4 regions of the Paenibacillus sp. GL_099_B genome follow, and region 4 is predicted to be linked to each of the others. Evidence: predicted binding sites of a transcription regulator. Region 4 holds the regulator's gene; each other region holds the start of a gene.
The links. Region 4 encodes Rex, which represses fermentation and respiration genes when NADH is low (regulators of the CRP and FNR family bind a similar motif). Its sites were predicted from a motif close to TTGTGAAATATTTCACAA; they were not measured.

Region 1 (8,035 bases), 580 kb from region 4:
ATAAATAAAGCAGAATGATCACGAGCAAAATAAAAAGGACGATACAAAGGATGGTTTCATTGCCTTCATCGGGTGGCGTCATCTATTGTCGCAGCTCCTTCCTGTTGTCAGGCAAGTGAAATAAGTGGCTCATTGGATACCTTATGGAATACTGGTTAAGCAAAACGGTTCCTTACTATATGCATATTCAATGCAGCTGCCTGGCGACTGTGCTTGGTGCGGATTTAATGGCCCGATGAATCATCAAACGAGCAAGCATTTATGCCTGAGATACGTGACATAACCATGGACAATTACTTGCGCAAGGTTCATACTGTAGTGTGACCAGTGGTTAAATAAAACGTTCTTCTCTTCCGAAGAACAACAGTCCGGCAGCCGTTCTGCTGAGACCTGATCTACATACAAGCAGAGGAGTTGTCGACACATGAATCAAAAAACGTTGGAAATGTTTCGTACGTTAACGGAATTCCCTTCCGTTTCAGGGTTTGAGCGCGAGCTTCGCGGATGGATGAAAGAACAAATGTCTCCTTATACGGATGAATTTGTCCAGGATCGCCTGGGTAGCCTTTTTGGTGTATTGCGAGGAGAGGAGTCCGGACCCAAAGTCATGGTTGCAGGTCACTTCGACGAAGTTGGCTTCATGACCACAGGTATTACGGAAACAGGCATGATCAAATTCCGCCCACTAGGTGGATGGTGGAGTCAGGCTGTACTGTCCCAACGTCTGGAACTCATCACTCCGGATCGCCGGATTCCAGGGGTTGTCGGTTCAACACCTACTCATCTTCTCGATGAATCCCAGCGCAATAAACCGGTTGATCTTAACCATATGTACTTGGATATTGGTGCGGATAACCGTGCAGAAGCAGAGTCTTGGGGCATTCATCCAGGCATGCAGATCGTGCCGATCTGTGAGTTCACACCGATGGCCAATCCGAAGAAAATTATGGCAAAAGCATGGGATAACCGTTACGGTGTCGGACTTGCACTTGAGCTGGTTGAAGCATTGCATAAAGAAAAATTGCCAAACACCCTATATTGCGGTGCAACAGTCCAAGAGGAACTGGGACTTCGTGGTGCACGCACGGCTGCCAATCTGATTGAACCGGATATTTTCTTTGCACTGGACTGCAGTGCCGCGAATGATATGACAGGAGACAAACAGTCATTCGGACATATTGGGCAAGGCGCTTTACTGCGTATCTTCGACCCGGGCATGTTCACCCATCGCGGTATTGTTGAATATGTTCAGGACACAGCGTCATCCAATCAAATCAAAATGCAATATTTCATCTCTCCTGGTGGTACAGATGCGGGAGCGGTGCATTTGAGCGGTATCGGTGTACCTTCAACGGTAATTGGCATCTGCGCTCGTTACATTCATACCTCTTCTTCCATTATTCATACGGATGACTATGATGCGGCAAAAGAGTTGCTGGTGAAGCTGGTGAAGGGTTTGGATCAGACGACACTGAACACGATTATCGGAAACGCGTAACTTCTTCTATAAAGAGATGTCCTGATTTTCAGGGCATCTTTTTTGATGTTCAGAACACTGAAATTCGTCCTAAAGATAAAGGGAAATGGAGATGTAGTGATGAATTGCAAAATGCCAGCCTCTGCATGAGCAGAAGCTGGCATGATTTGATTTACAGAAATAAAGGGGAGAACGCAATCCAGGCCAAAATAAGAGCCAGCACAATGCACACATTTTCCACAACGGCCCCATGTTTCGTGCCCGTACTCATGAGATTGATCCTTATACGCCATTTGAGTGGCGGCAATGGACGAATGCCGCGATTCGTCAACGAATCTGCCAATAGATGCATGACATAGGCTGTACCTCCGGCTACCCAGATCTCTGGCCCCTGCGAATGAGTTGTACTGTAGAGCAACCCAGTCCATACGGCAGTTCCATATAATGTGTGTGTCAATCCCCTGTGGGTTAACGTGGTACACAGCATTAACAGACTGCCAGCAATTAGATTCCATGGTGCAAATGCATGCCCATAGAATACAAGTCCCAATCCGATCGCAAACATCAACACTTTGCGCAGGGAACGGGATGGTAGGAATGATACCATCGCAATCAGAATGGCGAGCAGCAGATTCCATGGTTTCGCCTGAACATAGAAGTACACAAATACGGCGACAGGCAGCAGGATTGTCTGTAATAGCCGAATGAGGCTGTTCGGCAATGCCTTGGATACCAATAGCGAATTCGGTTCATCAATGTCTGGCAGCAGCGAACCGATCAGGGCCACGGTAACCGCCGGTGCAGTCACGGGCATACCGGCCAATTGCAAAACAGAGAGTGATACAGTGGTCCCGATAATCAGGTGGGATCTTCCCATCATGGTGCAAAAACTTCCTTTCGAAGAAATAGGGAACATAAACCGTCCACTCCAGATTTTACAACGAAAACAATATAAGAACAATAGTTCGCATTTCTCATTTCATTTTATAATGCTTCTATAGTCATTAGTGAAATTAATCACATTTTATGTCAGCGTTGAACGTTATGATTCAAATATAAACCACTAAAAATGATTGTAATGTAAAGTGTCCATTAAAGGAGGCATACACACATGAACGGAAATAAGGAAAAACTGGTTATCGTCGGAAACGGTATGGCAGGCATCAGTACAGTTGAACAAATTTTAAAATTGAGTTCCCGGTTCGACATTACCGTCTTTGGCACAGAGCCCTATCCCAATTACAACAGGATTATGCTGTCCTATGTATTGGAAGGCAGCAAAACAGTTGATGATATTGTGCTCAATGATCTGCATTGGTATGAAGATTATGGTATCACCCTCCATAAGGGTACAACCGTAACACGGATTGATTCCAAGACCCATGAAGTCGTAACTGCGGAAGGTGCACGCTTCCCTTATGACAAAGCCATCATCGCAACCGGCTCCAGCTCTTTCATTCTTCCCGTACCGGGTCATGATAAACAAGGAGTCGTCGGCTTCAGGGATATAGCGGATTGTAACGTCATGCTGGAAGCCGCGAAACAATATAAAAAAGCCGCTGTCATTGGAGGAGGTCTTCTCGGCCTCGAAGCTGCCAAAGGTTTGGTACAACTCGGCATGGAAGTCACTGTCGTGCATCTGATGGAGGATCTGATGGAACGCCAGCTTGACCCTCAGGCGTCCGCGATGTTAAAAGCCGAACTTGAGCGACAGGGCATCCGGTTCAAGATGGGCGCACAAACCGTAGAGCTTCTCGGTGGCGAACGGGTAGAAGGTATTCGTTTTGCGGACGATTCCGTGCTGAACACCGATTTTATTGTCATGGCCGTAGGCATCAAACCCAATACGGGTGTAGCCCGGGAAAGTGGCATGGAAGTTAACCGGGGCATTGTAGTGGATGACTATATGCAGACGTCACTGGATAACGTGTATTCCGTCGGAGAATGTACCGAACATCGCGGTGTATGCTACGGCCAAGTTGCCCCACTATTTGAACAGGGCATGATTCTGGCCAAACATATATGCGGTGTTGAGACAGCTCCTTATGAAGGTTCTGTGGTATCCACGAAATTGAAAATTTCGGGCGTAGACGTCTTTTCGACCGGTGAGTTTATCGACAGTCCCGAACATACAGTCATTGCACATAAAGACGACTGGAAACGCACATACAAAAAAATTCTGCTTCGGGATAATATCATGGTAGGCGCAGTACTCTTTGGTGATATTACGGATTCTGCCGAATTACAGAAATTGATTAAACAACAGGCTGAGATGACAGATGAACTGTATGCTTCACTGATGGGTACAGGCTGCGGTGGGCACAAAAAAGCCACATCCGTGGAAACCATGGCAGAAGATGAAATTGTCTGTGGATGTAACGGGGTAACCAAAGGAACCATTGTCGATGCCATTACGAATGAGGGATTGACCAGCGTAGACGAAATCAAAGCCTGTACGGGTGCAACCCGCTCCTGCGGCGGCTGCAAACCGGTTGTTGAACAGATTTTGCAATATGTGCTTGGAGACAACTTTACAGCGGGTGCCAAACAGGGAATCTGCGGCTGCACCTCCCTCAACCGGGATGAAATCGTAGCCGAGATCAGACAAACAGGATTGCAAACGACCAAAGAGGTCATGCATGTTCTGGGTTGGAGTCAACCCGAAGGGTGTTCCAAATGCCGCCCGGCCATTAACTATTACCTTGGCATGATTGCACCAGATACCCATGTGGATGAAAAGGAATCTCGTTTTGTCAACGAACGTATGAACGCCAATATTCAAAAAGACGGCACGTATACGGTTGTACCGCGCATGTATGGCGGAGTCACAACTCCGGAAGACTTGAAACGCATTGCCGACATTTCGGTCAAATACGATGTAAAAGCCGTCAAAGTGACTGGAGGTCAGCGGCTGGACCTGATTGGAGTCAAAAAAGAAGATCTGCCCAAAGTTTGGGCTGAATTGGATATGCCTTCAGGCTATGCTTACGCCAAATCGCTGCGTACGGTCAAAACATGTGTCGGCTCACAATTTTGCCGCTTCGGCACGCAGGATTCCATGGCGATGGGCGCTCTGCTAGAGCGCAAGTTCGAACGTCTGGATCTGCCTGCCAAGTTCAAATATGCCGTGAACGGTTGCCCTCGTAACTGTGCGGAGTCGTGTACGAAAGATATAGGTATCGTGGGCAATGACGGCGGCTGGGAAATATTTATTGGAGGCAACGGTGGCATCAAGGCCAGACTGGCTGACTCCCTGTGTAAGGTCAAGACAGATGAAGAATTAGTTGAGCTTTGTGGAGCGATCATGCAGCATTATCGGGAGACAGCCAACTACCTGGAGCGGACTTCCGAATGGGTGGAACGTGTGGGCCTGGAGCACATTCGGGCCGTTGTTGTCGATGACGTGAAAGAGCGCAAGGCGCTTATGGAACGAATCGAATTCGCTCTTGAGAAAGTGGAGGATCCTTGGAAAAAAGCACTGCGTAACAAGGAAGGCCAGAACAAACTTTTCCATGGCATAGAAGTTTCTGCTCGCCCATAGTCCTCTGTCTCGGGCTTTATGATATATATTGATCCTGTAACGTAATCTGAAAATGAAGGAGATGTTCATATGACAACACAGCAATCTGCCATCTACTATCCTGCCGGAGAGATCGAAGAATTTCTGCCGCAGATTGGTAGAGTGGTTGAGATCAAAGACCATGAACTAGCTGTATTTCGCACCTCAGATGGCACCATCTTTGCTGCAGCAAATAGAAATCCTCATCCCAAGGGTGGACCGCTGGCAGAAGGGATTGTCTCCGGGTATTATCTATACGATCCACTGTATGATTGGAAAATCGACCTAAACACCGGTCTTGTGCAGGCCCCCGATCAGGGACAAGTGCAGATGTATCTCGTGAAGATCGAGAACGGGCAGGTCTGGGTCGCTTTATAGCTATATAAGATTTTCAATGTCAACGACAGATGCACCATAATGGGGGAAATCGTCATGTATATACAACAAATGTTGAAGGAATTATTGAAGCAGCGGTTAAAAAACGAGATCAAATGAACGCAAGCCTGCCACGTTACATGGTTGCCGCTTTGATGGCTGGCGCATATGTAGGCCTTGGCATCATTCTGATATTCAGTATCGGTGCCCCACTGCAGATGATGCTGATGGGCATGTCTTTTGGACTCGCCCTCACACTCGTCATCTTTGCCGGATCGGAGCTGTTTACAGGTAACAATATGTTCTTCACAATGAGTACACTAGCTGGCCGGACTACTGTTCGCGATACACTCAAAAACTGGGGACTTGTCTTCCTTGGCAACCTGATCGGTGCCGTTCTGCTCAGTCTGCTCATTGTGGGAAGCGGTCTCTTCAAGACGGCGACACCGGAACATCTGCTGTTTGTCGTTTCTGCCAAAAAGATGGCCGCTCCCGTTAGCGAACTTTTCTTCCGTGGCATTCTATGTAACTGGCTGGTCTGTCTGGCGATCTGGATGGCGGCCCGTTCAAAAGAAGATATTGCCAAACTCGTCCTCATCTGGTGGTGTCTGTACGCCTTTATCGCGAGTGGATATGAGCACAGCGTCGCCAACATGACCTTGCTCTCCTTGTCCTGGCTGTTGCCAAACCACCCAGATACGATTACTCTGGCAGGCTGGATGCATAACATGATTCCGGTCACACTCGGTAATATTATCGGCGGTGCGCTGTTTGTAGGTATGGCGTACTGGTTTGTTTCGCCCGTGAGGAAGAAAGGCTGACTCGGCTAATCATGTAGTTCACATGCCTTGAGGCATCATACAGCAGGTGTCCAGAATAACGCCATAGTTCATTTAGCTTCATCGGTGCGAATCAACTTTTTCAACGCATCTTCACCACCATTGTTCCTTCGGCTTATCTTCCGAAGGAAATGGTGGTTTTTGCTCCCCCCACTCCACACTCCCCAGACAGCTGCTCAGCATTTTTTTACATTCCATGCATACATCGTTAATCTACGGTTAATATAACTGGAGTATAGTCGGTTTATATATCCACCCAAACTTACAAAGGATGATCGCTTATATGGGAATTCACACGTACTTTAGGTCACTCAACGATCTCGAACGCATTATTCGTACCCCAGGAAAATTCAAGTTCGAGGAACACAGCGTATCCGCCCACTCTTGGAAAGTCGTGCAATATGCCAAAACACTTGCCGATATTGAGGAACAGCATGGCGTCGCCATCGATTGGAAGAAGCTATATGAAATCACCAGCAGTCATGATTATGGCGAAATCTTTATCGGTGATATCAAAACGCCAGTCAAACATTATTCACTAGAGCTTCGTTCGATGCTGCAGCAGGTGGAAGAAGGCATGGTTGAGCATTTTATTAACGAAAATATTCCTGAAGAGTTCCAGCCGATTTTCCGCAGACAGCTGCGTGAAGGTAAAGACAATTCTGTCGAAGGACTTATTCTGGAGGTGGCCGACAAAATGGATCAGGTGTACGAAGCGTTTGCTGAACTGCAACGTGGCAATACAGAAAAGGAATTTATCGTGATGTACCGATACGCCCTGATCAAAATCAAAAATATTGACCTCCACTGTGTACACTATTTCCTCGAGCATATCCTCCCCGACATTATTGAGGAAGGTAACCGCTCCCCATTTGATATCCGCCAAATCACGGAAGACGCTTTGTCACAATAATCAGCTCCAGTCATCGTGGTTCTTCAAAAACCATGGACAGGGCTTTTTTTCGTTATTGTAACCTTTGGCGATACTCGCTTGGATACAGTCCTGTCTTGTTTTTAAAGATACGGCTAAAATAATGGGAATCACTATATCCCACCGCTTTACCTACTGTCTTGATATCCATATCTTCAAAGGCCGCGAGCAAGCGTTTTGCTTCGTTGATTCGAAGCCCTGTCATGTATTTGAGCGGGGTTTCACCCGTCACCTTTTTGAAACACTTCCCGAGGTAATCTACACTAAAATGCATCTGTCCTGCCATGTCCTGCAACGTAATTTCATGCATATAGTTCTGTTTCAGATACAACTTAACTGCCTCTGCAATATCCTCCGGCTTCACCTGTTCATCCAGCATTGCACTGACATGTGCCAGCAAATCCTCTGCACTGCCAAGCTTTAATTCCATCGCATCCAGTAGCGACCGAAGCTGTTCTTCAGTGAGGGGTTTAAGCAGATAATCCTCCACTTTGTAACTGATCGCCTGACGTGCAAACTCAAACTCATGGTGGCCGCTCAGGATCACAATCTTGACATGGGGATAGGCAAAATACAGATGTTTCGCCAGTTCCAATCCATTCATGACGGGCATCTGAATATCGGTAACGACCAGATCAGGCACCGTATGTTCAATCAGTTCCAATGCTTCCTGTCCATTTCTAGCTTCACCTATAACCTCAAACCTTGTGCCCAGCTCGCTGAATTTCCGGGATACGTTGCGGCGAATTAACGCCTCATCTTCCACAATAATGGTTCTATATGTCATCACCATGAGTTTTAACTGTGCTCCTTTCGAATGGAACCGCCAATCGAAATACTGACGCCGCCAGAAG
Region 2 (8,035 bases), 220 kb from region 4:
CTGGTTATATTAGCCGGGTGTAGCGAGACACAGCCTTCCGAACAGCCAATCGTCAAAGAGACCGAATCGCAGAATACTATTACTGTGGCAGTGGATGGCAGTACTTTTTTGCCTGACGCAACGAAGTCCATTAAGAGAGATTTTAGTGAAGGTCTGACGCTCAAGAAAGCACTATTGAACAGTGGACTTGTCGATTTTACAGCAGATGGCAAGCGGATCCAATCCGTGGGGGAAGTTTCTCTGGACTCCTCACTTAGCTGGGCGGTCAAACTGAATGGCAAGGATATTGACCCGGAAAATTGGGACATGGAGCTTCATGTCAAAGATGAAGTGATCATATATGTAAAAGCCGCTGACAGTGGGGGAGACGATGTTGTTTACCAAACAACATTACTCAAGGTGAGCGGTGGAAATATTATGCCAAATCTCAATCGTCAATATGCCGGGGTGTATGTACAGGAATGTACTGTGCGTGATGTATTGAAGTCCAGTGGGATTGTAAGAATGTCGGAGAACAACAAATTCGTTGTTTCCGTTGAAAATGTAATTCCCCGGATGAACCAACGCTGGATGATCATGGTGAATGACAAGGAACTGATGGAAAACGGTTTGGACATGAAGTTGAATCCACGTGATGCAGTAAAGCTCGAGTTGACTACTGTATCTTAAGTATAATAAAAGCCCAATCTTCATTACAGAAGATGGGCTTTTTCATTTGCATTTTAAGTGATTACAAGACTGGGAAAGCGTCAGATTCGGCAAATCTCGTTAGGACACAATTCGCAGTGGCAGATGCCCTGCAGCATGTGCAGATCCTTGATGACAATCATGCCGTTATCGTATTCAATGGCGTCTTTTTTACGCAGATCGCTTAACATTCGGTTGACACTTTCACGGGTCGCTCCAATCATATTGGACAGATCCGTGTGTGTTATTTTTTTATGAATCATAACATGCTCTCCATGAGGCTCGCCATAGGAATTGGACAATCGAATTAGCGTGGAGCAGAGTGCGCCTGGTTTGCCATATAACATCAGATCACGGAATTTGGTCTGGGTCAAACGGTGATGGATACCCATCCATTTCATAAAGTCGATCGCAAAGTCACAATGTTGGCAGATCAGCATCTCCAGGTCTTTATGCTCCAGTACACCGATTTCACTATCCTCAAGCACTTCCGCCGAAAAGCTGTGTTTCGATCCGAAGAACGGATCAGCCTGCCCAATCATATCACCGGATTGATACATGTACATGATCAGTTCCTTGCCTTCATCCGTGGATTTGGTGATCTGGGCACGGCCTCGTTTCATATAATAAAGTTTGTCTGAGACATCTCCTTCCCAATACAGATGGGTTCCCTCCGGATAGGTTCTGTCCTTCATCGTTACGAGCAGATGGTTGAAATTCGCTTCCGAGAAACAGTTGGTATTTCCGCGTTTTTCCAGTACACTCAGTTGTTCTCTCATAAGTCTATCTCCCCTTTGTGTCCATCGGACGGCCTTCTGCAGCTTGGACTGGCCCCCGTGGTTCGCCGCAAACCGTTGCCGTCCTGATCAGGGTCATCTCTCGGCCGGGAAGGACGGTACAAATTGCGGTGGTTCAATTTTTAAGTTCAGTATATACCTTATCTTGCCGTTTGAGGGGCGTGGAAAGGGGGCAAAAATGACGAAATTTCAAACATTGTGATTAAATTCACTTTCGAAAGGAGAGGATGAATTTTACAGCCCTACAGTTTAAATAGGAAGTGTAAATGGCTAAGTGAGTGACACTAAAAAACTTAAATTAAATTTGTTATACTTTGTGAAAAAAATCACATAATTAACTCTTTCCCCATGGTACGATGTGAATGTAAAGAAGAGAGACAAACCAATACGAACCTTTAGGAGGATGAGGGAGATGGCTGTAAAGAACGAAGTCGCCCCAGTAAAAGAACCGACAGCAGGTCAGTATATTCAAACGTTAATTGACAAAGCGAATAAAGCACATGCAGCATTCATGTCCATGGATCAGAAACAGATTGACCGCATCGTGCAAGCGATGGCGCTGGCAGGTCTGGACAAACATATGATGCTCGCCAAGATGGCCGTAGAAGAAACAGGCCGGGGTGTGTATGAGGATAAAATCACCAAAAATATATTTGCAACAGAATATGTATATCATAGCATCAAATATGATAAAACAGTAGGTGTTATTGAAGATAATGAGTACGAAAGCTTCCAGAAAATTGCGGAGCCTGTCGGTATCATCATGGGGATTACCCCAGTAACGAATCCGACTTCCACCACAATGTTCAAAGCATTAATTTCCATCAAAACGCGTAACCCAATCATCTTCGGTTTCCACCCATCTGCACAGAACTGTAGCCGGGAAGCTGCCAAAATCCTGCTTGATGCTGCAGTGAAGCATGGTGCTCCAGCGGATTGTATCCAGTGGATTGATGATCCTTCCATGGATCGCACGAACGCACTGATGAATCATAACGATGTGGCGCTCATTCTGGCAACAGGCGGATCAGGCATGGTGCGGGCCGCTTACAGCTGTGGTAAACCGGCACTGGGCGTAGGGCCAGGGAACGTACCTTGCTTTATTGAGAAAAGTGCAGATATCAACCAAGCGGTAACGGATCTGATTTTGTCCAAATCGTTCGATAACGGCATGATTTGTGCTTCCGAGCAAGCAGTCATCATCGAAGAACCGATCTTCGATCAAGTGAAAAAGAAAATGATCGCGAACGGCTGTTACTTCGTCAACAAGGATGAGGCAGCCAAACTAACCGCAGGTGCGATTAATGCTGAGAAATGTGCAGTAAACCCGGCAATTGTTGGTCAATCAGCAGTCAGCATTGCGCAAATGTGCGGTATCGAGGTCCCTGCTAACACCAAAATTCTCGTAGCCGAGATTGAAGGGGTAGGTACAAAATTCCCGTTGTCGGCTGAAAAACTAAGCCCGGTACTGGCTTGTTACAAAGTGAAAACGGCAGCTGAAGGGATTGAGCGTGCAGCAGAAGTGGTTGCTTTTGGCGGCATGGGTCACTCCTCTGTTATTCATTCGACGAACGAAGAAGTCATTGGAAAATTCGCAGATCGCCTGCAAACCGGACGGATTATCGTGAATTCGCCATCCACACACGGCGCCATCGGTGACATCTACAACACCAACATGCCGTCACTGACATTGGGCTGCGGATCGTATGGACGTAACTCGACTTCTTCCAACGTAACCGCTGTAAACTTAATCAACGTGAAAAGGGTGGCTCGCCGTACCGTGAATATGCAGTGGTTCAAAGTGCCGAACAAAGTCTATTTCGAAAAAGGTGCAACACAGTATCTTGCCAAAATGCCGGACATCACACGCGTAGCCATTATTACAGATGCGATGATGGTCAAACTCGGTTATGTGGAAAAAGTAGAGCACTATCTGCGTCAACGCCAAATGCCGGTAGCCATTGAAGTGTTCTCTGATGTAGAACCCGATCCGTCCACAACAACGGTAGACCGCGGTACGGAAATGATGCGCCGCTTCCAGCCAGACTGCATTATTGCACTCGGCGGGGGATCACCGATGGATGCTGCCAAAGCGATGTGGCTGTTCTATGAATATCCTGACACGGATTTCAATGACTTGAAACAAAAATTCATGGATATCCGCAAACGGATCTACAAATATCCACGTCTCGGCGTGAAAGCGAAATTCGTAGCGATCCCGACAACCTCGGGCACAGGTTCGGAAGTAACATCGTTCGCAGTTATTACAGATAAAAATCAAGGCAATACGAAATATCCACTGGCAGACTACGAGTTAACACCAGACGTGGCGATCGTCGACCCTGAGTTTGTATACACGCTGCCTAAAACAGCTGTCGCAGACACAGGTATGGACGTACTGACGCATGCGATCGAAGCGTATGTATCCGTTATGGCGAATGATTACACGGATGGTCTGGCGATCAAAGCGATTCAACTGGTATTCCAATACCTCGAGCAATCTGCGCTGCAAGGTGACAAATTGGCTCGTGAGAAAATGCATAATGCTTCGACGATTGCCGGTATGGCTTTTGCCAACGCATTCCTGGGCATTAACCACAGCTTGGCACACAAATGGGGCGGTCAGTACCATACAGCACACGGACGTACCAATGCGATCCTGATGCCGCACGTCATTCGCTACAATGCGAAAAAACCGACCAAATTTGCATCGTTCCCGAAATATTCGCACTTTGTTGCAGATGAGCGTTATGCCGAAATTGCCCGCATTCTGGGATTGCCTGCACGTACGACAGAAGAAGGGGTTACCAGCCTCATCAATGCCATTCGCAAACTGAACAAAACATTGGGTATTGAAGAGTCGTTCCAGGAAATCGGATTCGACGCCAAAGACTTTGAGGCACATGTGGATTATCTGGCAGACCGCGCATTCGAGGACCAATGTACAACAGCCAATCCAAAACTGCCGCTGGTGACTGAGCTGGCAGATGTGTATCGCAATGCATTCTACGGCAAGTTTGAATAACAACTAAAGCAACAGCAGGATTTAGGCAGATATAGTCAGGGTTCCCCGTGAGGGGAGCCCCGATTGCCGTCTTTCCTGTAAAAAAGGTATAACGTAATCTTTGAAGTTGTCTTTTCTAAAAGAGGTTACACGGAATCCGTGATGTTACTTTTTGAACCAGGTATTCACACCATAACGAAGAGGGAAGAAAAAAACTGAAGAAGCGAAGTGTTCTCTTTCAAGCACGATTTCAACCTTCTATGCTATATAGTTTGAATCATAAATGTACACGATAAGGGAGAGGAGAGAAAAAACCTGAAGAAGCGATAGCGCTCGCCTTTATCCCCGGATTTTCCCTTTTTAAAAGGGAATCAAAAAAATCTGGGGGTAACAGCGATCGGAAGGTTGTTCTATCCTTGGAGTGGCCAGTGTACATATCCTTTCGTTCAAATTATATTGTTCAATTGGGGAAATCGGGTTTGAACATTGATCGGAAGTTGTTCTGTCCGCGCAGTGGCTAAATGTGAATAGTTATAAGGTTCACTTTGACACAGCACAGGTGAAGTGAGGATGGTCACAAACTTTGTGATAAAAATCACAGATGATGAAAGAACGAAGACGTATACTGAAAATGTAAGAAAAACATTCATCCGCGGTTCCGGTTCCCAAGTAGAGAGAACATGTTCCGGCTTACATGTGAAATTTATCACATTAATCGCGGCTCTGGGCACAGATGAGACGAGTGAAGCATCCTGTCATGTGTCCGGAAATCCAAATTTGTGGAGGGATTACTATGTCGGTGATCGAAAAAGATGTCAAACAACAAACAGGTTGGAGAAACTTTACCAAAGGAACATGGACGAAATCCGTAGATGTGAATGATTTTCTAGTACGCAACTTATCACCTTACTATGGCGACGAAGCATTTCTTGCAGGTGCAACTCAGAATACGAAAGAATTATGGGATATCGTATCCGATCTGACAAAAAAAGAGCGCGATAACGGCGGGGTACTCGATGTTGACGTAAACACGCCAGCAACGATTGTTTCTCACCAACCAGGTTATCTGGATAAATCCAAAGAACAGATTGTTGGTGTTCAAACGGATGCTCCATTCAAACGTTCCATTCAGCCATTCGGTGGAATTCGCATGATGATTGATGCTTGTGAAGCTTATGGTTTTGAAATGCCTCAAGGCGTCATTGATATATTTACGAACATCCGTAAAACACATAACCAGGGCGTATTTGATGCTTACACATCTGAAATGCGTGCAGCACGTAAAGCAGGGATTATTACCGGTCTGCCTGATGCTTACGGCCGTGGCCGGATCATCGGTGACTATCGCCGGGTAGCTCTGTATGGCGTGGACTTCCTGATTCGGAATAAAAAAGGTGAACTGAATGCACTTGAAGTCGATGTGATTGATGAAGATGTCATTCGCCTGCGTGAAGAACTGTCCGAGCAGATTCGTGCATTGCAAGAATTGAAACAACTGGGCGAAATGCACGGTTTCGATATTTCCTTGCCAGCCACAACCGCAAAAGAAGCGTTCCAATGGCTCTACTTCGGTTACCTGGCTGCGATCAAAGAGCAAAATGGTGCAGCAATGTCGCTTGGACGTGTTTCTTCTTTCCTTGATATTTACATTGAACGTGACTTGCAAGAAGGCTTGCTAACTGAAGAACAGGCTCAAGAACTGGTTGACCATTTTGTTATGAAACTGCGGATCGTCAAATTCCTGCGTACGCCGGATTATAATGAATTGTTCAGTGGAGACCCAACATGGGTAACTGAATCCATCGGGGGCATGTCCGTAAATGGAGAAACCCGTGTTACGAAAAATAGCTTCCGTTTCCTGCACACTCTAAACAACCTTGGCCCTGCACCTGAGCCGAACCTGACTGTACTCTGGTCCACCAAGCTTCCGAAAGGTTTCAAACAATACTGTACGAAAGTATCCATCGAAACGAGCTCCATCCAGTATGAAAATGATGATCTGATGCGTCCGATCTACGGAGACGATTATGGTATTGCTTGCTGCGTATCTGCGATGAAGATCGGGAAACAAATGCAGTTCTTCGGCGCTCGTGCGAACCTGGCAAAAGCATTGCTGTATGCAATCAACGGCGGTCGTGATGAGAAATCGGGAGCACAAGTTGGACCGGAGTATCCGGCGATCACAAGCGAAGTGCTGGAGTACAATGAAGTTATGAAACGTTTCAAACCGATGATGGAATGGCTCGCCAAACTGTATATGAACTCACTCAACGTCATTCACTACATGCATGACAAATACAGCTATGAGCGTATTGAAATGGCCCTGCATGACCGTGACATCGTACGTACGATGGCTTGTGGTATTGCTGGTCTCTCGGTTGCAGCAGATTCTCTGAGCGCAATCAAGTATGCGAAAGTCAAACCGATCCGCAACGAACAAGGCATCGCAATTGATTTTGAAATTGAAGGCGACTTCCCTTGTTACGGTAACAATGAAGACAGTGTCGATAGCATTGCAGTTGAACTGGTGGAGAGCTTCATGGGCATGATTCGCAAACACAAAGCGTATCGTAATGCGATCCCAACACAGTCTGTACTGACGATCACATCGAACGTAGTGTATGGCAAAAAAACAGGTACAACACCGGATGGCCGTAAAGCAGGCGAACCGTTTGCACCAGGAGCGAACCCAATGCATGGTCGGGACAAAAAAGGTGCACTGGCATCCCTTGGCTCAGTAGCCAAACTGCCATATGAACACAGCCTTGACGGGATCTCTAACACATTCTCCATCGTGCCTAAAGCACTGGGAAAAGAGTCAGACACACGTAAATCAAATCTGGTTGCCATGATGGACGGTTATTTTGGTCAAGGGGCACACCATCTGAACGTGAACGTATTTGATCGCCAGCAGTTGATTGACGCGATGGATCACCCGGAAAACTATCCGCAGCTGACAGTACGGGTATCCGGTTACGCGGTTAACTTCATCAAACTGACACGTGAGCAACAACTCGATGTCATTAACCGGACCTTCCACGGTTCGATGTAACTCGGGCTTAGCTCAACAGTTCATAGGAGATAGGAGTAGAACCTCCATATTAAACGCACAGCGGATGCGATACAGGAAGGAAGAGGCAGCATGGTTAATGGACATATTCACTCACTCGAAACTTTCGGGACGGTTGACGGCCCAGGCATCCGCTTCGTGCTTTTTATGCAGGGATGTCTGCTCAAATGCCAGTATTGTCACAATCCGGATACATGGGCACTGGATGGTGGCAGGGAAATGAGCGTGGAGGAGGTACTGGCTGAAATTGAGCCGTACTTGTCCTACTACCGCAGTTCCGGCGGAGGACTTACGGTATCCGGCGGGGAGCCAACATTACAGGCTCATTTTGTAGCCGAAGTTTTCAAAGAAGCGAAACGCCGCTGGGGATTGCATACTACGCTGGACAGCAACGGTTTCAATGAACCGGATCGAATTCATGATTTGTTAGATAACACAGACCTGGTTTTGTTGGATCTGAAGCACATCAATGATGAG
Region 3 (8,035 bases), 2.2 Mb from region 4:
TGGAGGTACCAGCAGTCCGTTGAAGCCATCCTGAATCAGATCATTCAGTCCGCCAACATTGGAAGCAACAACCGGAAGCCCGCAGCTCATTGCCTCCAGACAAGCGTAGGATGTTCCTTCCGAGAAGACCGTCGGGATCACGGCGATATCCGCCTGATGGTAGGCATCGCGGATATCCCGAAAATCATACGTGCGCTGTATAATTCGATCCGCATGGGGGTGTGTGCGATGCCAATATCGGAAGGATCGGCCCACCGTACTGCCTTCGACCAGCTCTCCCGCAAATTCGACCTCCAGATCAGGAGAGGCACCGAGCAGTCGGTCAGCTGCCAGCATCATCGGAATAATGCCCCGTTCCATGCTGATGCGGCGCGGATATAAAATGCGCAGTGGACGCGATGGGTTCACATGAATTGCAGCCTTTGTGTCGTCGCCCTGATCCTTCAAATGTTCACCCATCAGCTCATTTGGCTGCCGACCAGTGTGGCCCTGTCGGATATCCCTCGAGTCCAGTTCTTCAGCGATTACTGTCACCTCGGATCTGTTCGCCCGTACCATGCCGTCTCCATCGTTTCTTCCCCTCACGGACGTAGCATTCAACCCCGAGATGGTAGCTTCAGCATGATCTTCATGGCCTGCAAGATCTTTCTTCCATGCAGCCAGCCATTCTTCTTCCTGTTCATGCTCGAACGTACGTCTTGGCGGAGCAGGTGTGAAGTAGGAGGTATCCACTGCATTGGGAATGAGCACGACCTGACTGGCATCCGCAAACGTACAAGCAGCACGGCAAAAGGTCTGAAAATGGGAATCGACCGACACGATGCGTACAAGTCCATCCAGTGCCAGTTGAATATGCTCCGATACTTGCTGCTTGGTTTCCAGCGGCAGCGCGGGACGATCCCAGTTAATACCATGGCTGATGCCGAGACTGCCCGGCTTGTAGGCAATGGGCTGCCACAGGCAGCTTGCATAGATCACAGGTCCTCGTGCTGCGGCAGCCATTCGGGCAAAAGCTTCGGGCACATCATTCATATCGTAGGCATATCCGTATACATCAATCTGTTCCGTACGGGTCTGAAAAGCTTCAAAATAGGACAACTGATGAACCTCGGGGATGTGTCCCAATCCGCGGATTACACTGCATAAATCCAGGACGTAACGCTCCAGACCGCCCCCGAACACCCGGCTGAATTCCCGGTTATATCCATCGGTGAAGCTGTGTGTCAATATGCTGACCACGCCCATCTCACTGCTCCTCCTTCCACGGAATCAGTCGGGGCTCCGGATCAAGAATCGATTCATAGTGTTCCAGGCTACCCCACTCGCCGTGTGGATCAATTCGTTTATAACGCAAATATTTCCGAACGCGATCCTCCAGACTTCCTGCCCAGCCAAGATGCTGAACTTTCAATTCCGTGCTGATTCCGGGCAATACAGTGCAGGGCAAGGGAAGGCGAGGTACATGATGATTTTGCTGTGGATAAAAGTAAGGATAACCCGGCATATAACGGACCAGGGAAGCGGTATGACGTCGGTGAAGCCCCCAAAGCTCATCCTCCCGATAGTGAGTTCGTCCGCCCCACATATCGTAGAAGCGGAAAGCGATCCAGTCCGCATGGTCCTGGTTAATCAGAGCGCGTATCGCTTTCTTCGCTTCCGTGCTGTATAGCTCATCGGCATCTACCGAGAGCAGCCAATCCGGCGAGGTACCTGCCGCTGCTTGCCATAGAGCATTGCGTAATCGCCATTCCTCCGCAAATAATGGCTTTTCCAGCACTTCCAGACGAACGACCTTTGGATAGGCACTGCATATATCCGGTGTTCCATCTGTGCTGGCATCGTCCACAATGACGATTTCATCTACGAATTCACTCAGATCGTCCAGCACTTCCTCCAGATATCGCCCGCGCTCGTTACGTACCTGAAGCATGGCGGTCAGTTTATTGCCCTGACTTTTACGAACCCGACGAACGGAAAACGGCTCTCTGAATAGGTCTGTATCCTGGTGTTTTGCAGCATGCTGCTGATCGCCTTGCCCCTCTGGGTCAGCATGCAGCGATTCCAGCGTTTCCGTTGGAGTATGAGTTGTTTCGGATCGTATATCCTTATGCACCATCGGTCCATTCACATGTTGTCTGCGCTTCTTCGGGTCCAGCATCATGGCACCTCCCCCAGCAATTGCTGGACGGCTTGATCCAACAGCTCCATCTCGACGATTCGCGCAAGAGAATCTTCATCCTCCAGTGCCGTCTCCAGAAATTGTCTCACCGCCCCGTGACGTTCTCCCCGCAGAGCCAGAGCTAGACCTGATAATTGCCGATAATCCTGTCGGCTAGGGCTATCTTGGATATCCACTGCGTGCACCAAATTTAATGCATCTTCCACACGTCCAGTCTCCTGATAGATACGAAATTTCCAATGCCGTGCCGTTTCGCCTCCGAGTTCATCCAAAATGTGCAATGCGTGTCTATAATCATCATTCAGACGCAGCAGTTCTGCCCGGACAAGCTGTTCCTCGCCGGCCTCCAGCCAGCGACAGAGTTGTTCATAATGGTGGCGTTCCTGCTCGTTACCTGCGCTGATTCCATAAACCTGCAACGCGTTCTCGATTTCCCCGGTCCTCGCATGAATCGCAGAGAGGAATCGATAGTGGGAGCTCACACAATCATTGCGCCCGTTTAATACCGCGTGGGAGAAGGCTTCCTTGAGTGAAGCGGCCGCTCTGGAATCCTCTAGCACATATTCATAGGCTGCCAGCAAAAATGAAATCGTCTCATGCGCTCCTGCTTTGGACCGAAGCTGACGATAGAAGTCGGCCCGCACACTGCATTGCAGCTGGGTGACCGTATCCTGAACACCCGAGAGGGTCTGTCGCAGCGCATGCAGGAATAGCAGTTCATAGTCCCGGAGAGGGACCTCGAGGTCATCCTTTTGCATGACACCAGCAGGGGAGGTATCCTCTCCATTCAGCCAGATGGCGCGTACACCCTGGAATACCAGCTTCATATAGCGTGTTTCTGAAGTGGTGCCCACCAGATCGGCGATACCGACCAGTCTTGAAATACAGCTCTCCCATAAGGGGGACTCGGCTTCTTCACCAACCGGCTCAGGAAGAAGTACAATACAGAGCTCCGGATCGAGCGAGGCTGTGGCGGTCAGCCAGTAGGGATGAGCAACCACTGCAACCGTACGTGGCTCCTGTAATAGTTGTTCAGCTTCGGGAAGCGTGATGACGGTGATATTCGCAGGTATTTCCTCGGAGCGCTCCAGGCTGCTGACATAATAGACAGGCCCTTCTGCGACCATCAGAGCAGCGATGTCTGGATAGGGAAAAGCAGACCATCCTCCCTTCCGGGGGAAAAGAATATAACGAAAGGCAGGCAGGGTCGTACTTGACTCTTCTGCATCTACCCCTTGATGAGGCTCCGGGTCCGGGATCGGAGACAGCTCTTCCATCGATGAATCACCTCACTTGATTTTCATTTTTGTCCGTTCATGGATTGAAGCAGCACCATCTGATGAATATCGGATTGGCGCTGCTTTGAATGATATCAATGAATCCAATGATTCAATATGTAATGCCTTTTTTGCCCAGCGTATTTTATGCCTGACACTAACATATGGGCGTTCCGTCCCAAACATGAGCATCTTCCGTGAATAGACGAAGCTGGCAAGCCCAAAGATTAGGTTTAATTTTTTCTATTATGTGACCATCGTCACTTTTTTTTGATGTCATGGCAGGGTTTGTGATAATTGTCACATGTATAAAATAGTCTATCTGGCACAATACGTTCATCAATACGTGTTTGGCTGACAGAAACTGAAGAAGGGGCTTCAATGCCAAATACGAAAACTGCGATGTGAACAGAAAGAAGGGGTAACGGTATGGATCCGATCATGTTATCGCGTATCCAATATGCGCTCACAACGATTTTCCATTTCTTTTTTGTGCCGCTGTCCATCGGTCTTGTGCTGCTGGTAGCCATTATGGAGACGTTGTACGTAGTGAAGGGTAAGGAAGTTTACAAAACGATGGCCAAATTTTGGGGCAAACTGTTCCTGATTAACTTCGCCGTCGGTGTAGTCACAGGCATTCTGCAAGAATTCCAGTTCGGCATGAACTGGTCGGAGTACTCCCGTTTTGTCGGGGATGTATTTGGTGCGCCACTGGCTGTGGAAGCCTTATTGGCGTTTTTTATGGAGTCTACCTTTATTGGACTCTGGATTTTCGGATGGGATCGTTTGTCTAAAAAGGTGCACCTAGCTTGTATTTGGCTGGTGTTTGTCGGCACATTCCTGTCTGCGCTCTGGATTCTGGCAGCCAATTCATTCATGCAGCATCCGGTTGGCTTCGAGATTAATAATGGCCGCGCAGAGATGAATGATTTCTTTGCACTGATTACGAATGGTCAACTGCTGGTAGAGTTCCCGCACACGATCTTTGGTGCCTTGATGACAGGCGCATTTGTGGTAACCGGGATTAGTGCTTACAAGTTGATGAAGAAGCAGGATGTGGAGATTTTCCGCAAATCGTTCAACATCGCGATCATTATTGGCCTGGTTTCCTCGTTGGGTGTTGCCTTCTCGGGTCACTTCCAGGCGCAATATCTGGTGGAGACGCAGCCAATGAAAATGGCGGCCAGTGAAGGAACATGGACGACGACGGAAGACCCTGCCCCATGGACGGTGGTGGCCTTTATCGATCCGGACAAACAGGAGAATTCCGGCGAGATCAAAATCCCTGGATTGCTCAGTTATCTGTCCTATAGCAAGTTCTCTGGCAGTGTCAAAGGCATGAAGGAACTGCAAGCAGAGTATGAGCAAACGTATGGACCAGGGGACTATATTCCACCGGTACGGACGACGTTCTGGAGCTTCCGCATCATGATTGCTGCGGGAGGATTGATGATTTTGCTAGCGATATACGGTACATTCCTGACGATGCGTCGCAAGTTGGAGGGTGCAGGCAAGTGGTTTATGCGTCTGATGGTGTTTGCCATTTCCCTTCCGTTTATCGCCAATACGTCTGGCTGGATTATGACTGAGGTGGGAAGGCAGCCGTGGACGGTATTTGGTTATATGACAACTGCAGCCGGGGTATCCCCGAACGTAAGCGCAGGCCAGATTTTGTTCTCCACCATTGCTTTTACAGCAGCTTATACGGTTCTCGGAATTGTGATGGTCTATCTGTTCGTTCGTGAAATTAAGGCAGGGCCATATGCAGTCGAAAAGCCGGAGGAGCATGATGAATCGGCCGATCCGTTCGGCGTGGATGGGGGTTATTCTGTTGTCACTAAGTGAGTTGTGGTTTTTGCTGATTGCCGTCTTGTTTGTTGGTTTTTTCTTTCTGGAAGGTTTTGATTTTGGTGTGGGTATGTCCACTGCAATGATTGGCAAAACGGATCGTGAACGTCGTACTCTGATCAACTCGATCGGTCCGTTCTGGGATGGCAATGAAGTCTGGCTGATTACGGCGGGGGGTGCAATGTTTGCAGCCTTCCCGCACTGGTATGCCACGCTGTTTAGCGGTTTTTATCTGCCGCTGGTTGTGGTACTGCTGGCCTTGATCGGCCGCGGAGTTGCCTTTGAATTCCGTAGTAAGATGAGACATGAACGCTGGCGCAAAACATGGGACATCATCATTGTAGTCTCCAGTGCGTTACTGCCATTCCTGTTCGGGGTTGTTTTCGCTACCTTGATGAAAGGTCTGCCTATTGATGCGCAGATGCAGCTTCGTCCCGGTTTCCTGGACATCGTCAATCCATATACGGTGGTAGGTGGGTTGAGCGTGACGTTGTTGTGTCTGGTGCATGGTTTGCTGTTTGCTTCATTGCGGACCGTCGGAGATCTTAGAGAACGTGCCCTGAATATGGCCAAAAAACTGATGCTGCCGCTGGCCGCGATCCTCGCGATCTACGCTGTGATGACATACTTCATGACCGATGTGTTCGCCGTACGCGGCTGGGCTCTCTGGATTATGGTTGTCCTTGGCGCTGCTTCATTGGGTTTGGCCGCTTACTTCGTGCGTCAAAAACGTGAAGCCTGGGCCTTCGGCATGACGGGAGCCGTGATTGCAATCGCGTTTGCCTCCGTATTTATCGGTCTGTTCCCAAGGGTCATGGTGAGTTCAATGGGTTCCGCGTTTGACCTGACAGTCTACAATGCTTCGTCTGGTGCATATTCGCTGAAAGTGATGACGATGGTGGCGTGTACGCTGCTTCCGTTTGTACTCGGCTATCAGATCTGGAGTTATTATATTTTCCGCAAACGTCTGAACGATCAGCATCACCTGGAGTACTGACATGGGACGGGGGCTGCTGAAGCTGCCGGGCGTCCGGCCAGTACTTGCGCTGACCTCAGCGCTGGTACTGTTGCAGGCGATGACAATTATCATGCAGGCGAAATGGCTGGCACAGGCGATTACGGCATTGTTTCAAGGTTCATCCGTAACGGAGCAGTACCCGGTACTGCTGTTGTTCCTGGCCGCTTTTGCCGCCCGCTATGCCCTATCTTTCTGGTTGCAGCTCATCGCTTCGCGGTACGCGGAGAAGACAGGGAACGATCTGCGTAGACAGATGGTGGAGCAGTGGTTCCGGCTGGGGCCGCGTTTTGCCAAAACGGAAGGAACAGGGCACCTGGTAACCTTGGCACGCGAAGGAACAGCCAAGTATAAGACGTATCTTGAACTGTTTATTCCCCGAATGCTGGGGATGGGATTCACGCCAATCGTTATTCTGTTCTATGTCTTCAAGCTGGATATGATGTCCGGGGTTATTTTGACGCTGACGCTGCCGATCCTGATTGTGTTTATGATTTTGGTGGGGTGGGCTGCACAGCGCAAGATCGATGGACAGTTCAAGTCGTACAAAGCGCTGGCGAACCATTTCGTAGATACGCTCCGTGGACTGGAAACACTCAAAACACTGGGACAGAGCGGCAGGCACGGGGAAACGATCATTCGGGTCAGTCAGCGTTATCGCAAGGCTACGATGTCTACCCTGCGCATGGCTTTTCTGTCCTCCTTCGCACTCGATTTCTTCACCATGCTATCGGTGGCTTCGGTGGCGGTTGGCTTGGGGCTGCGCCTGACGGAAGGGCATATGCTGCTTGGACCAGCGCTGACCGTACTCATTCTCGCGCCGGAATACTTCTTGCCTGTACGAATGGTAGGCGCAGATTACCACGCCACACTGGACGGCAAAGAGGCGGGGGAAGCGATCAACCAGATGATTGAACGAGGGAAATTGGCCGATCGTAAGCAAAAGGAAGCGTACACGAGTGCTGTCCTACATGGTGTGTCAGAAAAGAACGGAGAATCCTCTTCGCCTGAGTCTTCTTCTGGCCAAAGCGGTGTGGATCCATCCACCATACGGGTGGTCTTACATGAGGGAAATGCCCGAAGTGGCGTGGCTGCTTTCTCATTGAAACCCTCTTGGGAGGCGACGAGCAGACTGGCGCTCACTAATGTACAGGTACGGCATCAGGAAGACGGGCCATGCTCGCTGAATGATGTGACGTTTCAGGTTTCTGGTCTTGGCAAAGTAGGGATTATCGGAGCGAGCGGAGCAGGGAAATCAACCCTGATTGACGTACTGGCAGGTTTCCAACAGCCCAATTCAGGCCAGATTTTATATAACGGTCAGCCCATATCTCCAGAGATGATGGGAGATTGGAGAAAACAAACGGCGGCCATCCCGCAGCATCCAACTATTTTCAGTGGAAGTCTGGCGGATAATGTTCGGTTCTATATGCCTGAAGCTTCGGATGTGGAGGTGGCTGACGCCATTCACGCAGCTGGTCTGCATAAGCTTGCCTCCTCCTTGCCGAATGGGTTGCAGGAGCCGATTGGGGCTGGGGGAAGGCAGCTCAGTGGAGGACAGGAGCAGCGGGTGGCTTTGGCGAGGGCCTTGCTTAGTGCGCGCCCGATCCTGCTGCTGGATGAGCCAACTGCGCATCTGGATGTGGAGACCGAGTATGAACTGAAACAGACGATGCTGCCACTGTTTGAGGGCAAGCTGGTGTTTCTGGCAACACA
Region 4 (8,035 bases):
TGCACCCGAAGACAGTGACTTGGGTTGGTTCTTTGATGGAATGCGTACTGAGAAGGAAGCAGAGCCGATTCAGGATCTGGATGGTCATACGTATTACCGCCAGCTTGCCCTGAACGTGAGTGACTGGACCGATATAGGCTCACCACGTGAGGAGCGAGAGGGTAATCCGCTGGAAGGCGTAAGTTTTGAGCAGTTTATGGATCAGGTTAGAGATAACCTGAAGGAGACGCTGGACCATTATGAGGAGCGTGAGGCGCAAACTCAGATGTTCAGCAGTGTACGACAAGCTTTGGATGAAGAGAAACATCTATTGATTGAAGCTGGAACAGGTACAGGTAAATCACTTGGTTATTTGTTGCCTGCCATCTATGAAAGTGTAAAACAGGAACAGAAAGTCATGGTCAGCACACATACCATCAACTTGCAGGAGCAATTGAGAGAGCGGGATATTCCTATGCTGACCCAAGTGGTTCCGTTCCCGTTCAAGGCAGCGGTGTTCAAAGGACGTGGGCACTATCTGTGTCTGCGTAAGTTTGAGCATAAAATCAATAAACGTGAATTTGCTACACCGAAAGAGGATTATTTTACAGCGGCTCAGATGATTGTCTGGCTTACTCAGACGGAGACTGGAGACGACGAGGAGCTTAATCTAAGCGGGCGCGGAGGAGACTTCTGGGAGACGGTACAGAGTGAGTCTGAATCCTGTCTTGGACGTTCCTGTCCTTGGTTCCGCAAATGTTTCTATCACCGGGCCAAACATGAAGCGGGGCTGTCCGATATCGTTATTACGAATCATTCGAAATTGTTTACGGATGTCAAAGCAGCGCATCAGTTGCTGCCAGCCTACGAAAGTCTCGTCATCGATGAAGCACATCATCTGGAGGATGTAGCGGGTAAACACCTTGGTCTTCATATGAAATATTTCACGTTGGTTCATACACTGACCCGACTGTTTAAAGATAGCCGTAATGGCCAACTGCCTATGCTTCGTTCTCAATTGTCGGGTCATGAAAATTCGGTACAGTGGGGCTCCATGATTGATCAGATGTTCCCGCTTGCCGTCGAAGTCAAGGAGACATGGGATCGACTAAGTGATACACTATTCAGCCTGTTGCCTGAACGTAGCGATGCTTCTCCAGGCGAGACAGGACAATTCTCTCTTAGACTGAAACCTTCACAAAAACCAGCTAAATGGCAGGAATTGCAGGATGTTGAAAACCAAATCTATGTAACTCTAGGCGATTTGATTCGTAAAGGAGACAAGCTGCTGCTTGAAGTGAAAGAAGATCAGGACGATTACCAGTCCGATAGTCTGATTACGGATATCTCAGGTCTGCTCAAGGACTTGGCAACGATCAAGGATAATCTGCGTTTCTTCATGCGGATGGATGATGCCAATACCGTGTACTGGATGGAGGCCAGCGGCCAGTTCCGCAGTAAATCACTGCAACTCTATGCTGTTCCTGTCGATGTCAGTGCACAATTGAAGGATATGTTCTTTGATAAAAAGAAAAGCGTTGTGCTTACATCGGCTACGCTCTCCGTTGACAAGTCATTCCAATTCATGATCGAACAGCTGGGCTTGCAGGAAGCTGCCGAGAATAACCGCTTGTTAACGTCCATGCTGCCGTCACCGTTCAACTATCGCGAACAGGCTCTGCTTGTCATTCCACGTGATTTCCCAAGCGTGAAGGGCAGTGTAGGCGATGCCCACTTTGTGGATATGCTCGTGCACTCGCTCGCGGAAACGGCTATCGCGACTCGTGGACGCATGATGGTGTTGTTCACCTCCTACCGCATGCTGCGTCAGGTTTATGACCCGCTTAAGGAGGCCTTGTCAGGCAATGATATCTCTTTACTTGGGCAAGGGGTGGACAGCGGCAGTCGTTCTAAGCTTACACGCCGCTTCCAAGATGCGAAAGCAACGGTGCTTCTTGGCACAAGCAGTTTCTGGGAAGGAGTGGACATTCCGGGAGAGGCTCTGACCTGTCTTGCGATTGTCAGACTGCCGTTCCAGCCACCGAATCATCCATTAGTCGAAGCGAAGAGCGAGCTTTTGCAACAGCAGAAGAAAAACCCGTTTATGAAGCTGTCAGTGCCACAAGCAGTCATTCGTTTCAAGCAGGGATTTGGCAGACTGGTTCGTACAGGTAAAGACAGAGGCATAGTGATTGTATACGATACACGCGTCATTGAAGCGTATTATGGCAAGTACTTTTTATATTCATTACCTGGTCCCAAAATGGAGCACATGCTCACCGAGCAGATGGTTCCACGCATTTCGGAATGGCTCGAGAGACCAACCGATGAACAACAATAACAGATATGCTCTGTACCTTGCATTATTGCATGACGCCACTGATTGGCGGTAAAATTGAGTAATATCATTTATTCGTTCATGGATATGCGAGTAAAATGATTAAAGGAATAATTTAAGCAATTATCCATTATATAACAAGGAGCATCCTGTTTAATTCAGTAATCATTTTTGCATCGTTTTAGACAGGGTGCTCATCTTTTGATCTATCTATCGTGGCCTTGGTAAGGGGGAGCAATGAATGAAATCAGATAAAATTTCGGAAGCCGTGGTGCGTAGATTGCCTGTTTACTTGCGTTATTTGAATGAACTGCATCAGCGCGAAGTCAATACGGTTTCTTCACAAGAACTTGGACTGAGGCTGGATTTGAATCCTGCCCAGATTCGTAAAGACCTGGCTTACTTCGGTGACTTTGGTCGTAAAGGGATCGGGTATGACGTTTCATATCTCATCGAGAAAATCCGCCATATTTTAAAAATAGACCAGCAGATCAATGTGGCTCTTGTTGGAGCAGGTAATTTGGGACATGCTTTGTCCAATTACAATGCCTACCTCAAAGACAACATGAAGATCGTCGCTGTATTTGATGCCTACGGTCCGAAGATTGGGAGTCAAATCAACAGTCTGACGGTGCAGCCGATGAATGAATTAACGGATTCGGTCAAAAAAGATAACATTCGTATAGGTATTATCACGGTTCCGGATACGGAAGCTCAAAATGTTGCAGATCAGCTGATTGAGTCAGGAATTGAAGCGATCCTGAATTTTGCGCCAACGATCCTAAAGACCCCGCCGCATATTCGCATTCATCATGCCGATTTTACGACGGATCTGCTAAGCCTTGCTTATTACTTGGAGAATGGAAAGGACGACGAGGAAGATGACGACAAATAGATGGGTAATTCACAACGGCAAATTTGCCGTGAGTGAGGGTACGAATTGGAAAGTGGTTCAAGGTTTTATGGTTGTCGAGAATGACAAGATTGTGCATATTGGTGAGACATTGCCGGAAGGAGACGAAAGTCTGACAAAGGTGGACGGAAAAGGACTGTTCTTCTTGCCGGGTCTGATCAATACGCATGGTCACGCGGCCATGTCGCTTCTGAGAGGTCATGGAGACGATCTGGCGTTACAAGTATGGTTGCAGGAGAAAATGTGGCCAATGGAAGCCAAAATGACGTCTGAAGACGTATATTGGGGCACATCACTTTCCGTGCTTGAAATGTTGAAGGGCGGAACAACAGCGTTCCTGGATATGTATGATCATATGGATCAGGTGGCGAAAGTGGTGGAACAATCTGGCGTTCGGGCTGCTCTGGCACGTGGGGTAATCGGACTTTGCTCAGAAGAAGAACAACTACGCAAGCTGGAAGAATCCGCAGCATTTGCCCGTCAATGGAATGGACAAGCAGACGGAAGAATTACAACCGTAATCTCTCCACACGCCCCTTACACTTGCCCTTCGGATTACATAGAGAAGCTGGTACAGGTTGCTCATGACCTGAATCTGCCTTTGCATACGCATATGTCTGAAACGCTTCGCGAAGTGGAGCAGAACGTGGCTGATTACGGACTGCGTCCGGTCGCACATCTGGAGAAGCTAGGATTTTTCTCCCGTCCATCTCTGGTTGCGCATGCGGTACATCTGAATGATGAGGAGATCGAGATTCTCGCACGGCATGATGTAGCAGTTTCCCACAATCCAGGCAGTAACCTGAAATTGGCTTCGGGTGTTGCACGTGTACCTGATCTGCTGAAAGCAGGCGTGACCGTGTCCCTGGGAACAGACGGACCAGCAAGTAACAATAATCTGGATATGTTTGAAGAAATGAGACTGGCTGCGTTGATTCACAAAGGGGTATCCGGTGATCCTACTGCAGTGCCGGCAGGGGAAGCGCTTATGCTTGGAACTTCGTATGGTGCCAAATCCATATTCCTGAACAATACAGGAGCTCTGCAAGTTGGCATGAAGGCCGACTTCATCGCGTTGAACATCGAACAAGCCCATTTCTATCCTCATACCGATCTGATTTCCCATACGGTCTACTCGGCATCGGCCAAAGATGTGGAGCATGTGTGGGTGGATGGTAAACAAGTGGTTAAACATGGCGAATGTCTTTCGATGGATGAAGAGCGCATTCTGCGTGAGTCTCAACTGGCATTTGACAGTCTTCTGGCCCGTTAATTACAAGGACAGGAGCGTCATAGGGAAAGGAAGTTCGGCTTTTGAAGAAAAAAAAGAAGTGGATATGGATATCGCTGCTGCTCCTGGTTCTGATTCTGTTTGGACTTCAGCGTTATTATGTCTATGTTACCCAGGATCAGCGCAAGGAAGAGGCGTTGGCCATACAGGCGGCCCAGGAACAGCTGGGGATTACGTCCCACGAAGAGCTGCGTAAGTATGTCTGGGGGCAGAAAGACGGCGGAGACAACATATACTGGACCCTGATCGGCAAAAATAAGGATAACCAGGATGTCATGGTGTGGATCAAGTTTGATGAGAATAACAAACCTGTGACGGGAACCAATGCGGTGCACGGTGAACTGTTGAAGAACGGCATGTCTGAAGCTCAGATACGAAATCGGTTCAGCTCTGAAGTTCCCGGTGGAGAGATCAAGCGAATCATGCCAGGCGTTGTGAATGGAATCTATGTATGGCAAGTGTATTATAACGATGATACTCATAACTATTATCGGTTTTACCGCTTCAGTAACGGGGAACAGGTGGACTTGGTCTATACGATTCCAAACAGCTAGAATTAGCAGAGGTACTACCGTTTGAAAAGAATACATTAAAGAACCGGCAGACGGAAACCCGACTGGACCGGTTCTTTGACGTACTTTCCTGATCATTTTGGATTTGAATAGTTAAAATTCATATTTTCGCCTTAGATATTGTATATACGATGTGATATACTCAGATATGTATTCAAGGATACATCATACACAAATAAATCCTGTTAGGCACATCACGGGATATTACGTACACATATTCATATTCTTGCCTACAAGCTATAGGATGGGCCAAAATTTAGGAGGGGTAACTCACTTGAAGATAAAAGTATTGCCTATTGCTCTGACTGCCGTCATTTCAGCCGTTGTGTTGTTTGGAGGTTGGTTTGTGTATCGTCATGTGGCTGTGCAAAGCCCAATTGAAAAGATGGTTACCCAGTACGATGGAGTCAATGATGTTCAATTAACTATTAACCGCAATGATGTACAGTTGAAACTTGATCTGCAGCCGGATGTTGATCTGGGCAGGTTGGTACAATATATTCACAAAGAAGGACAGACCTTGATTGGCACTCGTTCGTTGAAGCTGGATGTCGTGGATCATTCCAACGAAGCGCTAGAGAGCTGGTGGGGAAGCGCGATGTTTACCGTAGCTCAAGCGATGGAGAACAAGCAATACACCGAGATTACACCGACTTTGTCTAAAATGGCTACGAATGGGATCAAGGTAAACACAGCCATGGATGACAATAATGTATATGTCAGTCTCAGAGATGGAGATGCCAGCAAGTTTATTATTCTGCCGCGTGTGCCCGGTCAGATAGGAGTGTGGCCTAATGCCTAAATGGACGAAAGAAATTGCCATTGGATTTGTACCCGTATTGATTATCTTTCTCGCTTTTATCGGTGTAAACATGATTCCCATTCTGATCGCTGCAATGCTTGTGGGTGCTCTGCTGCTCATGATGCAAATGCGTGGTGGGATTACGGTGGGGGCAGGTCAGGAACGTAAACGCAAGAAAAAAGGACCTTCCAAGCTGACTTTTGAAGAAATCGGTGGTCAGGAGAGTGCCAAGCAGGAACTGCGGGAAGCACTTGATTTTCTCATTCGACATGAAGAAATTCAGAAGTTTGGTATTCGTCCTTTGAAAGGTATCCTGCTTACTGGCCCTCCAGGAACAGGTAAAACCTTGATGGCCAAAGCTGCTGCTCATTATACCGACTCTGTTTTTGTAGCTGCTTCAGGCAGTGAGTTTGTTGAGATGTATGTTGGTGTAGGCGCAGGCAGAATACGGGATTTGTTCCGTGATGCAAGAACACGTGCCGCTAAAGAAAATAAGGAAAATGCTATTATATTTATCGATGAAATTGATGTGATCGGTGGAAAACGCGAAGGTGGACAACAGCGTGAATATGATCAGACGCTGAATCAGCTGTTGACGGAAATGGATGGCATTTACTCTTCCGAAACACCACGTATACTCGTGATCGCCGCTACGAACCGAAAAGAAATGCTGGATAGCGCGCTGACACGTCCAGGTCGTTTTGACCGTCATATTCAGGTGGATTTGCCGGATAAGAAAGGCAGAAAACACATACTGGAGCTGCATGCAGTCAATAAACCTCTTTTGGAAGGGGTGAGCCTTGAGAAGACAGCAGAAGAATCCTATGGTTTCTCTGGAGCACAGCTGGAAAGCGTGATGAACGAAGCTGCAATTTACGCGATGAGAGACGCGCTGCCCAACATTGAACAGCGCCATCTGTCCCTTGCGATTGATAAAGTAATGATGGGTGAGAAGACAGACCGCGAATCCAGCGTGGAAGAGAAGAAAAGAGTGGCTATTCATGAATTGGGACATGCCATCATGGCTGAACTGGTTCGTCCTGGCAGTGTGAGTCAGGTTGCACTCAGCCCTCGTGGACAGGCCTTGGGTTATGTACGTCATAACCCGCAACAAGAGCAATTTCTGTACACGAAGCGTTTCCTTGAAGAGCAAATCATGATTGCTCTCGGAGGTGCAGCAGCGGAGGAAATGTATTACGGTGGACGCAGTACAGGATCACGCAATGACTTTGAACAAGCAACGAATGTGGTACAAACGATGATGGCTTCCGGGCTCACGACGTTGGGTATTGTTAACATGGATATGGTAACTACGGAAGAATTAATGCGGGAGAACAAATTGATCCTGCAAGACCTGATGGAACAGACCAAACGATTGCTTGAAGAACAGCGGACAATTTTCGACAATTCCCTCGACACGTTGCTCAGGGAAGAAGTATTGTCTGGCGATCAATTTCGTTGTCAATTTCGTGACAGCGCCCTTCTACCGGCATAATTTATTTATGTCGGTTATTTTTTTTTACATTTCACTCGTGCTAAGATATTATTATATGTTGGGTCGAAATTTGTAATTTTCGGCGAACAGGGTACAATAGAGAATAGAGAACCGAAAGGATGGAGCAGAACCATGTTTTTCAAAAAGATAGGAGTTGTCGGCGGCGGCACGATGGGGCAAGGTATTTCCCAGATGCTTGCAGCCAAAGGACTTGATGTGCTTCTGGTGGAACACACAACGGAGAAGCTTGATCATGCATATAACATGATTGAGACTAACCTCGATAAACAACTGGAGAAATGGGCTATAACGAAGGCTGAGAAGAAATTGATTCTCTCCCGTATTACCAAAGTTGCTCATTTGGCTGAACTCGGAACTTGCGATATGGTTATAGAGACTATTTCTGAAGATCTGGACGCGAAAAAAGCGGTATTTAGTCAACTTGACCAAGTTTGCCCAAGCAACGTAATTCTTGCAAGTAATACATCCACGCTGAGTTTGACTGAGCTTGCAAGCTCAACCAAATACCCAGAGCGTGTTATTGGTATGCACTTTATTCACCCGGTTTCCCGGGTTGATCTTGTAGAGATTATTCGTGGTCTTAAAACATCCGATAGCACTTTTGCAGAAACTAGACGTTTTGTG

Region 1: nirB (nitrite reductase large subunit NirB) is a predicted target of Rex. The motif match lies at 2,483-2,500, and genes of this name have one in related genera.
Region 2: adhE (bifunctional acetaldehyde-CoA/alcohol dehydrogenase) is a predicted target of Rex. The motif match lies at 1,799-1,816, and genes of this name have one in related genera.
Region 3: AC3ITG_RS30570 (cytochrome ubiquinol oxidase subunit I) is a predicted target of Rex. The motif match lies at 3,745-3,762, and genes of this name have one in related genera.

Annotation. Positions count from the first base shown of each region.
Region 1 is NZ_CM174430.1:5,121,049-5,129,083, forward strand. Features, by position in the region: gene AC3ITG_RS23295 (M42 family metallopeptidase) at 425-1,498, shown strand; gene AC3ITG_RS23300 (metal-dependent hydrolase) at 1,650-2,357, opposite strand; gene nirB (nitrite reductase large subunit NirB) at 2,589-5,018, shown strand; gene nirD (nitrite reductase small subunit NirD) at 5,088-5,414, shown strand; gene AC3ITG_RS23315 (formate/nitrite transporter family protein) at 5,444-6,232, shown strand; gene AC3ITG_RS23320 (YfbR-like 5'-deoxynucleotidase) at 6,534-7,163, shown strand; gene AC3ITG_RS23325 (response regulator transcription factor) at 7,216-7,974, opposite strand; gene AC3ITG_RS23330 (cache domain-containing sensor histidine kinase) at 7,980-8,035, opposite strand, start outside.
Region 2 is NZ_CM174430.1:4,762,051-4,770,085, reverse strand. Features, by position in the region: gene AC3ITG_RS21675 (hypothetical protein) at 1-669, shown strand, start outside; gene AC3ITG_RS21670 (Crp/Fnr family transcriptional regulator) at 750-1,466, opposite strand; gene adhE (bifunctional acetaldehyde-CoA/alcohol dehydrogenase) at 1,897-4,509, shown strand; gene pflB (formate C-acetyltransferase) at 5,282-7,540, shown strand; gene pflA (pyruvate formate-lyase-activating protein) at 7,631-8,035, shown strand, end outside.
Region 3 is NZ_CM174430.1:6,731,974-6,740,008, reverse strand. Features, by position in the region: gene AC3ITG_RS30585 (glycosyltransferase family 4 protein) at 1-1,245, opposite strand, end outside; gene AC3ITG_RS30580 (glycosyltransferase) at 1,247-2,161, opposite strand; gene AC3ITG_RS30575 (tetratricopeptide repeat protein) at 2,158-3,456, opposite strand; gene AC3ITG_RS30570 (cytochrome ubiquinol oxidase subunit I) at 3,886-5,301, shown strand; gene cydB (cytochrome d ubiquinol oxidase subunit II) at 5,285-6,301, shown strand; gene cydD (thiol reductant ABC exporter subunit CydD) at 6,303-8,035, shown strand, end outside.
Region 4 is NZ_CM174430.1:4,538,093-4,546,127, reverse strand. Features, by position in the region: gene dinG (ATP-dependent DNA helicase DinG) at 1-2,320, shown strand, start outside; gene AC3ITG_RS20500 (redox-sensing transcriptional repressor Rex) at 2,559-3,212, shown strand; gene AC3ITG_RS20495 (amidohydrolase) at 3,199-4,503, shown strand; gene AC3ITG_RS20490 (cell wall elongation regulator TseB-like domain-containing protein) at 4,545-5,075, shown strand; gene AC3ITG_RS20485 (hypothetical protein) at 5,368-5,895, shown strand; gene AC3ITG_RS20480 (AAA family ATPase) at 5,888-7,390, shown strand; gene AC3ITG_RS20475 (3-hydroxyacyl-CoA dehydrogenase family protein) at 7,523-8,035, shown strand, end outside.